2 linked regions of the Agarilytica rhodophyticola genome follow. The protein of the gene in region 2 interacts with the protein of the main gene of each other region in a pairwise test. Links are inferred from orthologs where the notes say so. Each region holds a gene or a part of one and is shown on either strand. Other genes may lie near its edges. The genes, in order: BVC89_RS05315 and BVC89_RS11505.

Region 1 (9,771 bases), 1.5 Mb from region 2 along the record:
TAGAAAATCACATACAGCTATGTTAAGGGGTATGAGTGCAAAGATAACACCTAGAGTTTTAAGCTTTAGTTGTTCACGTTAGTTGTTCATGTATTATTAAGAGATAATTCCTTTTTAGGAAGAACTAAAGTCGCAATGGCACAAGCCGCATGCACGCTCACTAATACTCGAAACGGAGCAATAATGGGGTCTATCACAATAAAGAGAATGATGACAGCTTCTAACGGTAGCTTTAAGGCCGACAAAATAAGCCCTAACATCGCCAATAATGTCACACCAGATGAACCCGCAGTGGCAGTACCGGCGATCACCGACCCAACAATCACAACGAAAATAGACTCTAGATCTAGTTTAACATCGTATAATTGAGCCACGAACATTGTTGCCAAGGCAAAATACATGGTAGGTCCGATACGACACAAAGTGAAGGACAAGGGGATAATTAAATCAACGGAACGCTTATTGTAGCCCAGAGTTTTGTTCATTGCCGTTATTGTCGCCGGCAAAGCTGCCATAATACTAGAGGTCACCAAGGCCAACAAAGCGGGCTCGCGTAATGCCTTCACCGAGAGATCTAATGAGCCTGTTCTGCGCCATACGATTATACCTGAGCCCAGTGAGAGAAAAATATAAGACCCTATTACAACGCATACAAACTTTATTAATCCGACAAGCGCTTCAACACCTATTTTACTTAGAGTAGAAGAAATCAAACCACAAAAAGCAAAAGGCAGTAAATACATAAGCCACTGCACAATTTTAATGAAGGTACCTGAAACACTGTCCATGACTGAAATTAACGCAAGAGAAGATTGTTTTTTCAATGCCCCTATGCCGGTACCAAACAATATGGCAAAGAACAGCACTTTTAAATTATCACCTCGGCTCAATGCATCAAAAATATTATTGGGAACAAGGTCAAATACAAAACCGACAATAATAGACTCTTTCTCCGGCTCTATATAAGGTGTCGATAGTGACATTTCTAAGTTAGGCTTACCTGAGCTCTGAACAACCGATCCCAAAGTAGTCAAAGCGTTCGTATCTAAATTGCTACCGGGTCGAGTAATAAAACCTGACGTAGTACCCAATACACTGGCGAATGTGATGAATATCAAAAATACTATAAGAATTTTTTTGATATAATCTGAACCACCATGGTCTACCATAAGCCGACTAATACTGACAGTAATAGCCGATAGCAAAATTGGTAGTACACACATTTCCAAGATATCTAAATAAATCTCTCCCATTGGTGCCACCAAGCTGACATACTCTTTTTTTTCTACACCAATATAAACACCAACACCAGCGCCAATTAGTACCGCCCAAATACTTTTTAACGACTCAAAATTAATTACTTTTTTTAATCTATCGTAGAAAAACATACGAGTTTCCTATTCTGAAAATATATAAATACAACCCAAACCATAAACTATTCAGAAACTATCTTGTTATCAGCTAACGTTTTAATGTGTATTTCGATAAATTTTTTCTAGCACAGTATCGTATTCAAAAAGTACTCGATCTGCTGTCAAATCTAAATCTAAAGAAGTAATGTATTGATCGATTAAGAATTTAAGGTGATAGGATTCCCACGGTATAGCAATCCCTTTTTGATCTATAGCATCTAAAAAAACAACAGCAAATAAATCTATTGCAGCATCAGGGTCATCACGTATAACTTTTTTTATTTCACTATCATCGCGATAAGCAGCAACGATTTTGTTATCTGTTACAGCAGTAACCACATTCTGCCAAGAGTCAAATCCCGTGATTTCCATCCCTTTAAAACGTTGTTGGGCATATCCAACATATGAAGAGTTTGAAATGACACCAATCCTACCTTCTAAGTTTTGTATAGTTTCTTCTCTACTACGCCCATTTTGTTGCTTAGACAAAGCTAACCGACTAACTAATAGTCCCTGATATAAACGCAAGTAGGGTTTTGAAAAACTAACTTTAGAAGCTCGTGAAAACGTAATGCTAAGTTTGCAAATTGCCAAATCGACCTGCTTAGAAGACACTTTTTCAATAACATCGTCTAGTGAATTAGCAGACCGGTCAAAAACCACGTCGACATTGAGTAAACTGGCAAATCCTTTTATAAGCTCTATATCGATGCCTGTGAATTTTCCGTTATTATTAACATAGTAATAAGGCTCAGTATCTTTACTATAAACGGCTACTTTTAGAGTACCACGATCAATAATTTCTTTTATGTCATAAGGTATATCTTGCTGACTATCTAACTCCTTACCACTACTACTGTAACAAAAGAAAACAGAACTTAGTAAAAGTAATCGAAGCACTATTAAATACATAAATAACACCTATACTTCTATTTATTAATAATATTAAAATGGATACTTTATACTCATTTGTATGCGGCTGACCTTACCTTGCCTATTATCATACAGCCTGGCTTTGGCCAGCGAATATTCCACACCGATATCGGTCTTTTCAAACCAGCGCCAAATTAAATTTACATGCAGGGACTGATAGTGCGAAAAAAAAACTTCACCATTTTCAAAAGTAATATTGAAAGCATCATCCCAATTAATTCTCGTAAAGCCAGTATTGATATTAGAACGCACCTTATTATTCCATTGATACTGGAAGCCAATATAACCGCCATAAGCTTGCTGGCTAACAAGGGTGTTAACAGTGTCGCTATCATAAACAATGGCAGCACTATTACTTGCTTCTTGAATATAGCGACCAATACCATCACCGTAACTAAAATGAAAACGAATAATGTTTTTACTAGAAACAAACTTTTTTCCCGAAATTCCTATACCGAACCCCGTCGTTGATAACGAAGAGCCATTTCGATAAGCTTTTATTTCTCTAAGAACTGTCTGTAAAGAGTAGTGGCTTTTATTATTTTCATATAACAACTTAGCGGTAAAATCAGGAAGTGAGTCTTTTGCACCTGGACGTTTGTTACCCTCGAAATCCACAAAATCACTTTCGGGGTTTTCAATTGCTATTGAGGCTATGATAGCGCTAATTTTCTTTGTAAAACGTATTTGCGGCTGTAAGATGAGTGACTGCCCCGTATCATTGGCGAAATCAAGATTTTCAGGAAAGGAGCGGACATCGACATAATTCGACCAACTCTGACCAATTAACCACGAACCAACGTTAATTGAAGCATGTCTTAAGCGGAGTCCTACTGAATTAGTCACAAGCTCAGACCCCGGGGCACTTTCAGTACCATCCCCAAAAAAGTCGACTTCAAAATAGAGTTTTATAAGCTGATCTTGTATTTTTCTTTTAGAAAACAAGCCTATTCTTGACTCCTTTAAATGCATACGAAAATGATTGCTATTATTTGCTTGGACTGATCCATCAAGAGGAATCGATAAATAATTAATCCGGTCACCACTTTTCGCGTGAAGGTCATAGAGTGCATCAGCTTTTATATAGCCGTTTACTTTAATTACTTTTTTACCATCTGAATATGTTGTTTTTTCTGCTGTCTCTATTTTTTTCAAGCGCTGATTAAGACGAATATTGTCTTCCTTAAGTTTCTTAATTTCTTGCAATATATCTTGCACTTCATAAGCATAAAGATTATTACCTGAAAAAAGTAAAAACATATATGTAACTAGTCTTACATATCTTACAAAAGCATCAAGGCTAAACATAGAGTCACTTAGTATTTGAAAATCCCATTTCCACATATCAAAGATATTTAAACGCTCATAAAATGATAAGAACAGAGTTTTAATTAAACATCTTTTTTCTTCTGAAAAATCGTGCGAACTAAGCTTTTTTTGCTCTCTTTTTATTATTTACAAAGTTAAATTTACTATGAAAGCTATCTTTTGTTTTGAATAAAGAGGTAAGCTAAAGAAGTGCATTAGATGGTGATATAATTGATTGTTTTTTCTAAGAATGTGTTTATTAATAAACGGAGGAAAAATCGGTTGCAGCTCACTATATAAAGTAAATAAAATATAATAACACTGCCGATAATAAACTATTTAAATATGGCTATAAGCCATAAAGAGTTGAAAAAAAGAAAGGTGCAAGCATTAGAGTTATGGATAATATATCGCTAAGTAACTTTCCTTAAAAAATGATACTTAGCGCAAAAAGCAGGCTAGTTACTTAACAAACTCATAACATTATCAGCGGAAAATCCACGGGATACCATAAAGCGAATACGGCGCGCCTTATCTTTGCTGTCAGCCACAGGGGTCATACCAAATTTCTTTGTATATACTTGCTTAGCCAACTCTAACCAGTCTTCATCATTTTCGTATACATATGAAGCGATAAGGTATTCACTAACACCTCGTTGTCGCAACTCCTGTTTAATAAACTTTGGTCCCTTACCGTGATTTTTCTTTGCACGTATAAAGGATTCAACAAAGCGCTCTTCACTTTGTAAGTTGTCCTTGGCTAAGGCATCCAGCTCTTGCTGAACCTTTTGCGCATCGGAAAACTTACGGGATAATTTGGATGCTAATTCATATTTTGAATGCTCTCGGCGTGCTAGTAGAGCCAAGGCGGCATTTTTGATAGAAGCGTCACTGCTCGCTAAATTTTTCAATATTTTAACCACTATTTAATAGTTATAGTTGCTAATAAAATCTTTTATTTAAGCAAAAGTGTTTGTGCATAAAAACAGCAACTTACTAGACTCTGCCCAAATAAAGCTCCGTATATTAATGTCCAAGATATTAAAGCTATGTTACATGAAAAAAAATATCTGATAAAAAAAATGCGAAGTAAACATCGCATTTTTTAGACCGTTTATCTCAATTTTATTTTTAAATCCGCTAGACACTATAGATTGTAGTTGATATTTCAGTTTTTTCTATCAAATGCAAAATATCAACGAAGTGATTATTAACAATCTATTTTGCGGCAAAATAATTCTTTAGATGCAACTAACACCATAAAAGTTCAGTTAAGCTGCTTCATTTTCGGTTGCATCTTCACCTTCGGCAATCACACCATAGTCAACAGTTTCTCCTAGACGACTAATATCCGGATCATAAAGTATTGAACATTCATCCTAATTAAAGGAAAGAGCAACTTTATTTTTGACAATTTTGACTCAAGTTTCGGAGAAGCCACCTTTGACAACATCAATACGTCGAATATCCACACGAACAGATGAATAAGATTTCAAAGCGTTACTAACAGAGGCACTTACAATATCAGATCAATCATATACCAAAAAGACCATTTTTTGCACAAATCATTACCTCAGAATAGGTGTTAGATGATCTGTCTTAAAAACCCCTCTTAATAAAAAGCACTCAAACGAAGCTAACATGCAAAAATTTCATTGCCAACTATTTCAACACCTTGCATGATTTTTTCTACCGATATGGAAGAGTAACCCAACCTGAATTCTCGATGGGGCTTGGTGAAATCAGCAAAAAAAGGGGCTCCAGGTTCAATCAGAACACCTTTAGGGTAGAGACGTTCTGCTAAATCTAAGGAATCAATACCTTCAGGCGCACGTATCCATAAACTGCTTCCCCCCATGCGGGAAGCGGCAATGTCGGTAATATTCGCAGTATCTAATGCTTCAAGTAAAGCAAACCGACGCTGAGTGAGAATGCGCTTAATACGTTGATGATGTGTATCGTAGTGACCAAGTGCAATAAAGTTAGCCACTGTGCGCTGTAACAGGCCTGCTGGGTGCCGCAGCATTAAAGCCCTGATATTACGCGCATGACGAATAAATTCACGGTCGGCCACCATATAACCTATGCGAACACCAGGAAACATCGACTTAGAAAAGCTGCCTATGTAAACGACTCTGCCGTCTTTGTCCATGGATTTTAAAGATTTAATTGGATTCGACAAAAAACGAATCTCAAAGTCGTAGTCGTCCTCAACAATAATAAAGTCGTTCTCAGACGCTTTTTCTAGAAGATGCTCCCTCTTAGCCAAAGGCATGGTAACCCCTGTCGGAGCTTGATGGCTTGGAGAAGCAAACACCACATCAGCATTAGAAGGGATTTGTTCTATTTTTAGACCTTCACGGCCAATATCCACATAACTTATTTGGTTTTCAGCCAAGCTTAGCATCGTGGCAATATCAGGGTAACCGGGGTTTTCACACACGGCATGTGCACGCTTACCTAAAAGTTGAACAGAAAGCCATAACGCATTTTGCGCGCCTATAGTAATCAATATTTCTTCATGATCAGCATGAATGCCACGGCGGGGTAAAAGTTGGGTGCGAATTAATTCAACCAATACAGGATCGTCAGCTGCTACCACGTCACTTGCCATATTCGCAAAATCAACTTTCGAGTGTGCCTTACGTGAACAATCTTGCCAGGCAGAAATTTCAAATACCTCTGGATCCATTTGTCCGTAGATAAATGGATAAGGAAATCCTCGCCAGTCTCGAGGTTTGCGAATTTTTCGCCGTTCATCAATAACTGAACTTTTTAAACGATGCTGCCAAACTGAAGGTTTTTCACCCATATTTTTTTGCTGATGCTTTGAAATAAAATTTTCGATAGGTGGCAGATCAGCAATGCGATAAGCACTTCGTTCATGTGCAACGATAAACCCTTGAGAAACCAATTCTTGATATGCAAGAGAAACCGTTGGCCGCGACACACCTAAATATTTTGCGAGCTTTCGGCTAGAAGGCAGTTTAGCCCCAGGTAACGCTGCACCACTGCGAATCTTATTGAGGATCGCAGCACACAGCTGTGTTTGCATGGTATTGCCTAATAAAGGGTCGAGTTCGAACAACTCAACAGACATCTCAGATAGCGTCATAAAAACTGGCCATATAAAAAAACTCAACTGGATATATTTTTCATCACGCTGTATTGCTAACGTAATTACACCAATTAAAACAGTCTCTCAGAGAACTTAATGTGAAGCCGCAAATGAAAAAACAAATTAAAAAGTCGTCACTATTATGTCAACTGATACTTTTATCAACAACAACAATTAATTCTTGTTTTGCCAGTGCAAGCGATACCCAATTGGAAGATGAGGTGGAAAAGCTTAGACGTGAACTAGCAACACTGCAAAATAAAATCGCGGCATTAGACGCTAATGCGAACACTCCCCTAGAAGGTGAAGCGAAACTATACGTCACCTTGCGTCCAACCTTTGGTTACATCGATGAAAGTGCCGTAAAAGTATGGGATACAAGAGATGCACTTAGCCATGCAGGCTTTAAAGCTGCTCATGAAATAATGGGTAGTTTGGCGGTAATAGCGCATGGCGAATGGGATATTTCGCTAGCTAATAATGGTGATTTTGGACGCGCACGCCAAGTGTATGTGGCTCTAAATTCATCCTTTGGTAATATTGGTTTAGGTAAGCAACGCCCGACTCAATACTTACTAATTGCGGGTTATATCGATATTTTCAACCACGCATCAAGCCCTTTTGCGTATGATCGAGAAAGTATATTTTTTGTAGATAATTTAATAAGTTACAAAAAAAACTTGGGCAATTTCACATATCTGACGACGGCGCAGTTTGACGGTAAAGAAGGCGCTGATGCGAGCGATTTAGTCAATACCGGTATCAGTTATGACACGGATAATCTGCACCTTGCAATCACTTATTTAGATCAAAAAATTGCCGACGGGAATGAAGTGCTTCGCAACGACGATGTCTGGGCAGGTGCTGTTGCCTATACCTTTAGCAATGGGCTATATACAGCTCTTGCTTATCAAGACAGAACCTATGAAGAGTTAGGGGCTAACAAGCGAAATGGAAGCACATTTGACACTGCATTCGCCTACCCAGTGTTCAATAATTTCAAGGTAAAAGCGGGGTATTTTAAATTTGATGATGGCATTGAAGGACCTGAAAGTGGTAAGCATGACGGCTATAACGTCACGCTTGAGTGGCAGCCAGTTTCTGCATTGAAGTTGCACCTAGAATATCTAAACAGGGAGTTTGAGTTTAGCGAAGACTTTCACTCGTTCTCCTTAGGTTTTAGATACGATTACTCAATTTCAACACGATTTTAACCCCGTGATTACTTCGCAATTTTCATTGTAAATAAAACTGGATATATAAAATTATTTAACTGGATATACGATCGTTTACCAGTTCTTGATAACTTAAATACATGCTTTGAAATATTTACCTGTCGCTTAACTTTCAAAACTTAGGTAACCACTATGATTTTTAATAAAGGTCTTTTATTCGTCACTGTTCTCGCTACCTCGTTACTAACAACTTCTTTGACTCACGCAAAAAACTTCAAAATCGCGGTTGGCGATGGCGCGGGCGGTGCACAAGAAGCTCTTGGCGAAGCATTTATCGCCACCCTAGAAGAAGAAAGCAAGGGCAAGCACAGCGCAAGTTTATTTCTTAACGGACAGTTAGGATCTGAACAGGACACAGTGAATTCAGCAGCAATAGGCACGTTAGATTTTTCTATTCTCGCCATTAATAACATTACGCCGTTCTCCCCTACCGTCGGCACTTTAACTCTGCCTTACGTAATTTTAAGTTTGGAAGATGCAGTTAATTTAACACAAGGGCCTGTAGGTCAAGGGTTGATTGAAAACACAATTCGTGATGCTGGTGTGCGTATCATCGGCTGGGCTTATTCAGGCTTTCGTGTGTTGACTAACTCGAAGCGTCCTGTGTCATCTGTTGATGATTTGAAAGGTCTGGTTATTCGTGTTCCAAAAAACGAAATTATGATTGAAACCTATAAATCTTGGGGCGTTAACCCCACGCCAATGGCGTGGTCTGAAACTTTTGCAGGCCTGCAACAAAAGGTGGTTGACGGGCAAGACAATCCTTACCTCACGGTCTATGCAATGAAATTTGATGAAGTACAAAAATATATCACCAATATTCGTTACATCTTTTCCATTGAACCATTAATTGTCTCAGAAGCTATTTTCCAAAACTTATCAAAGAAAGATCAAACGGCAATACTGGCAGCAGGTAAAAAAGCTACGCAGTTCAGTGAACAACTTCTTAGAGACAAAGAAGAGGCAATTAAAGTTGAGCTGGTTAAAAGAGGTATGCAAATTACTGAACCGGCTAATAACGAAAAAGAATTTATTGAATTGGCAACTAAGACAGTGTGGCCAAAATTCTATGACAGCGTTGGCGGTGTAGAAAAACTCAATAAAGTACTAAAAGAGTTAGACCGTCCGCAAGTAAAATAAGGATTGTGTATTACTATTGTGGGCCATTTTTTGGCCTCACAAAGTATCCCCTACAGCCTCTTTTTTATAACAATGTTCCTATTTTAGCAAGTGCGTGACAAGCACCTGGCTATCTATATCTTTTATTTTAGTTCAAGGGTTTATACATGAAACGGGCAAGCCTTTATCTTTGGAATAATTTCGAAAAACTGATGTGCAGTTTTTTACTGTGCAGCTTTGTCATTTTACTCTTTGTACAAATAGTAAGTAGAGAGTTATTCAGCTATTCATTTGCGTGGATTGAAGAGCTGTCAGTTTATATGTTTGTATGGTTTGTTTATTTGGGAGCAAGTGAAGCTGCTCGATTGTATGCGCACAACCGCGTTACCATTCAGTTCAAATTACTTCCCAAAAAATGGGGGAAATACCTAGACTCGTTTGCCGACCTATTCTGGATTTTCTTTAATGTCTATTTTATTTATTTATCTTATGATTTCGTTTTCAATCGGATGAACAAATTCTGGAAATCACAAACACTCGGCATCGAGATGAAGTATATCTACATTATTTTGCCGGTTGCGTTTACGCTAATGACAATTAGGATTATCGAAGTAAATTATCGTCGCATTATTAAAAATGAAGATAT
Region 2 (2,834 bases):
TCTGTATTTTGCAATAAGGCAACAAATTCTTCTCCACCATAGCGGAATACCTGATCTGTCTCACGCAAGGTGTTTTTAATGGAATTCACTATCTGTTGCAGTGTCTTGTCGCCATTGAGATGGCCGCGGTTATCATTTATTTGCTTAAAGTAGTCCACATCAATAAGCAATACAGCAAAAGGATGATTATGCCTTTTGGCCAATTTTAATTCGCGTTCAAAACTCATGTCTAAAGCCGCGCGATTGCCAATTTTGGTAAGAGCATCTTGCATGGATGACTCAATAGCTCGTCTATACAAAAGGGCATTGCGCAAAGGAAAAAATAGTGCACCTATCAGCATTTCTAATGCGGCCAGTTCCGTTTCTAAAAAGTGTTTACCGCGAGAAAACTCAAGGCTGCCAAGCTGGACTTCATCGGAACTTAGGTTGTAAGCCACAGTATGCTTACAAGGTTTACCGACGATAATTGCTTGATTGAGAGACTCATCGTTATACGTCAGGCTCGATACCTTCACTAAATCTTTAATACTGGTAACAAACATTTCTAGCGTGGTTTTCAAATCCAAACTAGCCTGAAGGTTATGAGCCAAGCTAAAACGCAGTTCCTTTAGGTAATTGTCATTTGCCAATTCCTGCACTGACGCATTTGAAGGATTTTTAAATGGTATTTCTAAGCTTGAAGCGGCTAATCTCACCATAAATATACACCTAACACTTTGTCCGAGAGTGCTGTTAGAGCACGAGTATTTGTCTGGTAGTTCGTTAAGCGAATTGTGTGCCAAATAAACACCTTAAAAAAAAGTGTTAGATTTCAATGTGTTATAAAAGTAGGATGAGGCAGTTGCCGAGCATGACGGATTATTGACATCAAATTTTATGAATTTTGCTGATTCACCGGCCATTTGTTGCCGGCAATAACAATTTTTAAGTAAAAACGGCAATATAAAGTATCTTTGTTATGCGGCTGTTTTAAGACCTGACTCTTGAGTTCATGAGGTGAAGTTGAGAGAATGCGCGCGAATTTTAAGCTTGCCATAAAGACGAGTGAACTGACGAGGCGATAGTGAGTAAGATAGGTTTATTTTTCGGAAGTGACGAAGGTAATACAGAGGCCGTAGCGTATCGTATTCAACAGAGATTAGGTGCTGATGTCTGTGATGTGAAAGATATTGCGGATGCAACACAACTGGACTTTGCCGAGTATCAACATATTATTTTTGGCATACCAACATGGGATTTTGGCCAAATACAGTCCGATTGGGAAGACTTTTGGGACGATGTATCTGATGTTGATTTTAGTGATAAAACTATAGCATTGTTTGGTTTAGGCGATCAATTTGGCTATGGGGATTTCTTTCTCGATGCTATGGGGATGTTACACGATGTAATAGTGGCTGGTGGTGCTACAATAATTGGACATTGGCCCACACAGGGATATGAGTTTGACGCATCAAAAGCTAAAGTTAATGAACAGGATCTGTTTGTTGGTCTAGGTATCGATGAAGACCAGCAACCAGAATTAACATCATCGCGATTAAATGCTTGGTGTAAACAAATTCATCAACAATTCGGTATGACAAGTTCTATTACCGAAATGGATGACTAAGATATATTCATTGCTCCTCTATGATTAAAAAAAATACAGGATTTACCAGGGTTTCAAAGGCCGCGTATTATTCATATAAAGGTGTTCGATCCGCCTTAGTATATGAAGCGGCATTCCGTCAGGAAATGTGTTTCGCTCTAGTCTTGATACCGGCAACTTTTTGGTTGCCAGTGTCTAAAATGGAACGTATCGCTTTAGTTGCTTCGGTTATTTTAGTACTCATCATTGAGCTGCTTAACTCCAGTATCGAAGCGGTTGTGGATCGTATCGGCTATGAGAAGCATGAGTTGGCAGGCCGCGCGAAAGATATGGGCTCGGCTGCCGTGCTTATTAGCCTGCTGTTATGGGGTTATGTTTGGGGAAGTATTTTATTTCTGTAATACATCAATCCCCATCTCTAGTAGCATCTGAGTTAAGGTGATAAGGGGTAGCCCCGTCAGGGCACTAGGATCATTGCTTGTTATACTTTTAAGCAATGTTATGCCTAGGCTTTCGTTCTTAAAGGCGCCAACACAGTCAAACGGCTTGTCATATTCTAAATAATACGTGATTTGATCGGCACTTAGATGACGAAATTGAACGTGTGTTTCGACCACTGTTTCCAGATGCTCTCCTGATTTGCTGTGAAGCAGACAGACCCCGGAAAAAAATGACAGTTGGCGACCGCTAAAACGTTGCAGCTGTTTGTGGGCAATGTCTTGTGTCATTGGTTTTTTCAGTAGTTCACCCTCAAAACTAGCGGTTTGGTCACCAGCGATAATGAGGTGAGGCTCATCAAGAACCGAGGCAACGGCTTGAGCTTTCAGTAGTGAAAGTCTGAGTGCAGTTTGTTTGGGTATTTCGTCCGATAGTGGGCTTTCATTTATGTCAGGTGCTACGGTTTTTACATCCAGCCCCAATTGCTGCTTGAGTTGCTGTTTTCGGTAGGGTGAGCTGGATGCAAGTAGAATCTTGGCGGCTAAAGTCTGTTGTGGCATGGAAAATATTCTATTGTTGTGTGAAATTAATTAAACTTAGGCAATAGAGTATCATTTTCCTTTGACAGCAGTAGTACAACTGCCTATCATGGCGCGCTTATGTCAGACGGCTCAGCATTGCAACAAATACCGCGTATCGTTAGTCCGCGGAAATTAGCTCATTCAGGCACCTCAATCGAGGGAGTGCTTAGTAGTAGTAATTTAGAAGCTCTGAATGAAGTGGCTCAGTGTGATGGTGAGATTAGCGTAAG

The links.
Region 1: the proteins of BVC89_RS11505 (region 2) and BVC89_RS05315 interact in binary tests that used the Escherichia coli proteins (3 or more experiments, as listed by UniProt). The link is inferred for Agarilytica rhodophyticola from one-to-one orthologs.

Annotation. Positions count from the first base shown.
Region 1 is NZ_CP020038.1:1,243,086-1,252,856, reverse strand. The notes cover bases 2,839-5,832. They hold BVC89_RS05315 (regulatory protein RecX), read right to left. Parts: upstream 4,565-5,832; coding sequence 4,112-4,564; downstream 2,839-4,111. Other genes in these bases: pdxR (MocR-like pyridoxine biosynthesis transcription factor PdxR), read right to left, coding at 5,290-5,832; BVC89_RS05320 (DcaP family trimeric outer membrane transporter), read right to left, coding at 2,839-3,605. Also shown: BVC89_RS05330 (dicarboxylate/amino acid:cation symporter), read right to left, coding at 87-1,388; BVC89_RS05325 (substrate-binding periplasmic protein), read right to left, coding at 1,470-2,324; more of BVC89_RS05320, read right to left, coding at 2,358-2,838; more of pdxR, read right to left, coding at 5,833-6,768; BVC89_RS05305 (porin), read left to right, coding at 6,882-7,985; BVC89_RS05300 (TRAP transporter substrate-binding protein), read left to right, coding at 8,139-9,146; BVC89_RS05295 (TRAP transporter small permease), read left to right, coding at 9,293-9,771. UniProt on the Escherichia coli protein: Modulates RecA activity through direct physical interaction. Can inhibit both RecA recombinase and coprotease activities. May have a regulatory role during the SOS response. Inhibits DNA strand exchange in vitro.
Region 2 is NZ_CP020038.1:2,712,247-2,715,080, forward strand. It holds BVC89_RS11505 (flavodoxin), read left to right. Parts: upstream 1-1,063; coding sequence 1,064-1,606; downstream 1,607-2,834. Other genes in the region: BVC89_RS11500 (GGDEF domain-containing protein), read right to left, coding at 1-698; BVC89_RS11510 (diacylglycerol kinase), read left to right, coding at 1,627-1,986; BVC89_RS11515 (Maf family protein), read right to left, coding at 1,975-2,583; BVC89_RS11520 (YceD family protein), read left to right, coding at 2,683-2,834. UniProt on the Escherichia coli protein: Low-potential electron donor to a number of redox enzymes. Involved in the reactivation of inactive cob(II)alamin in methionine synthase.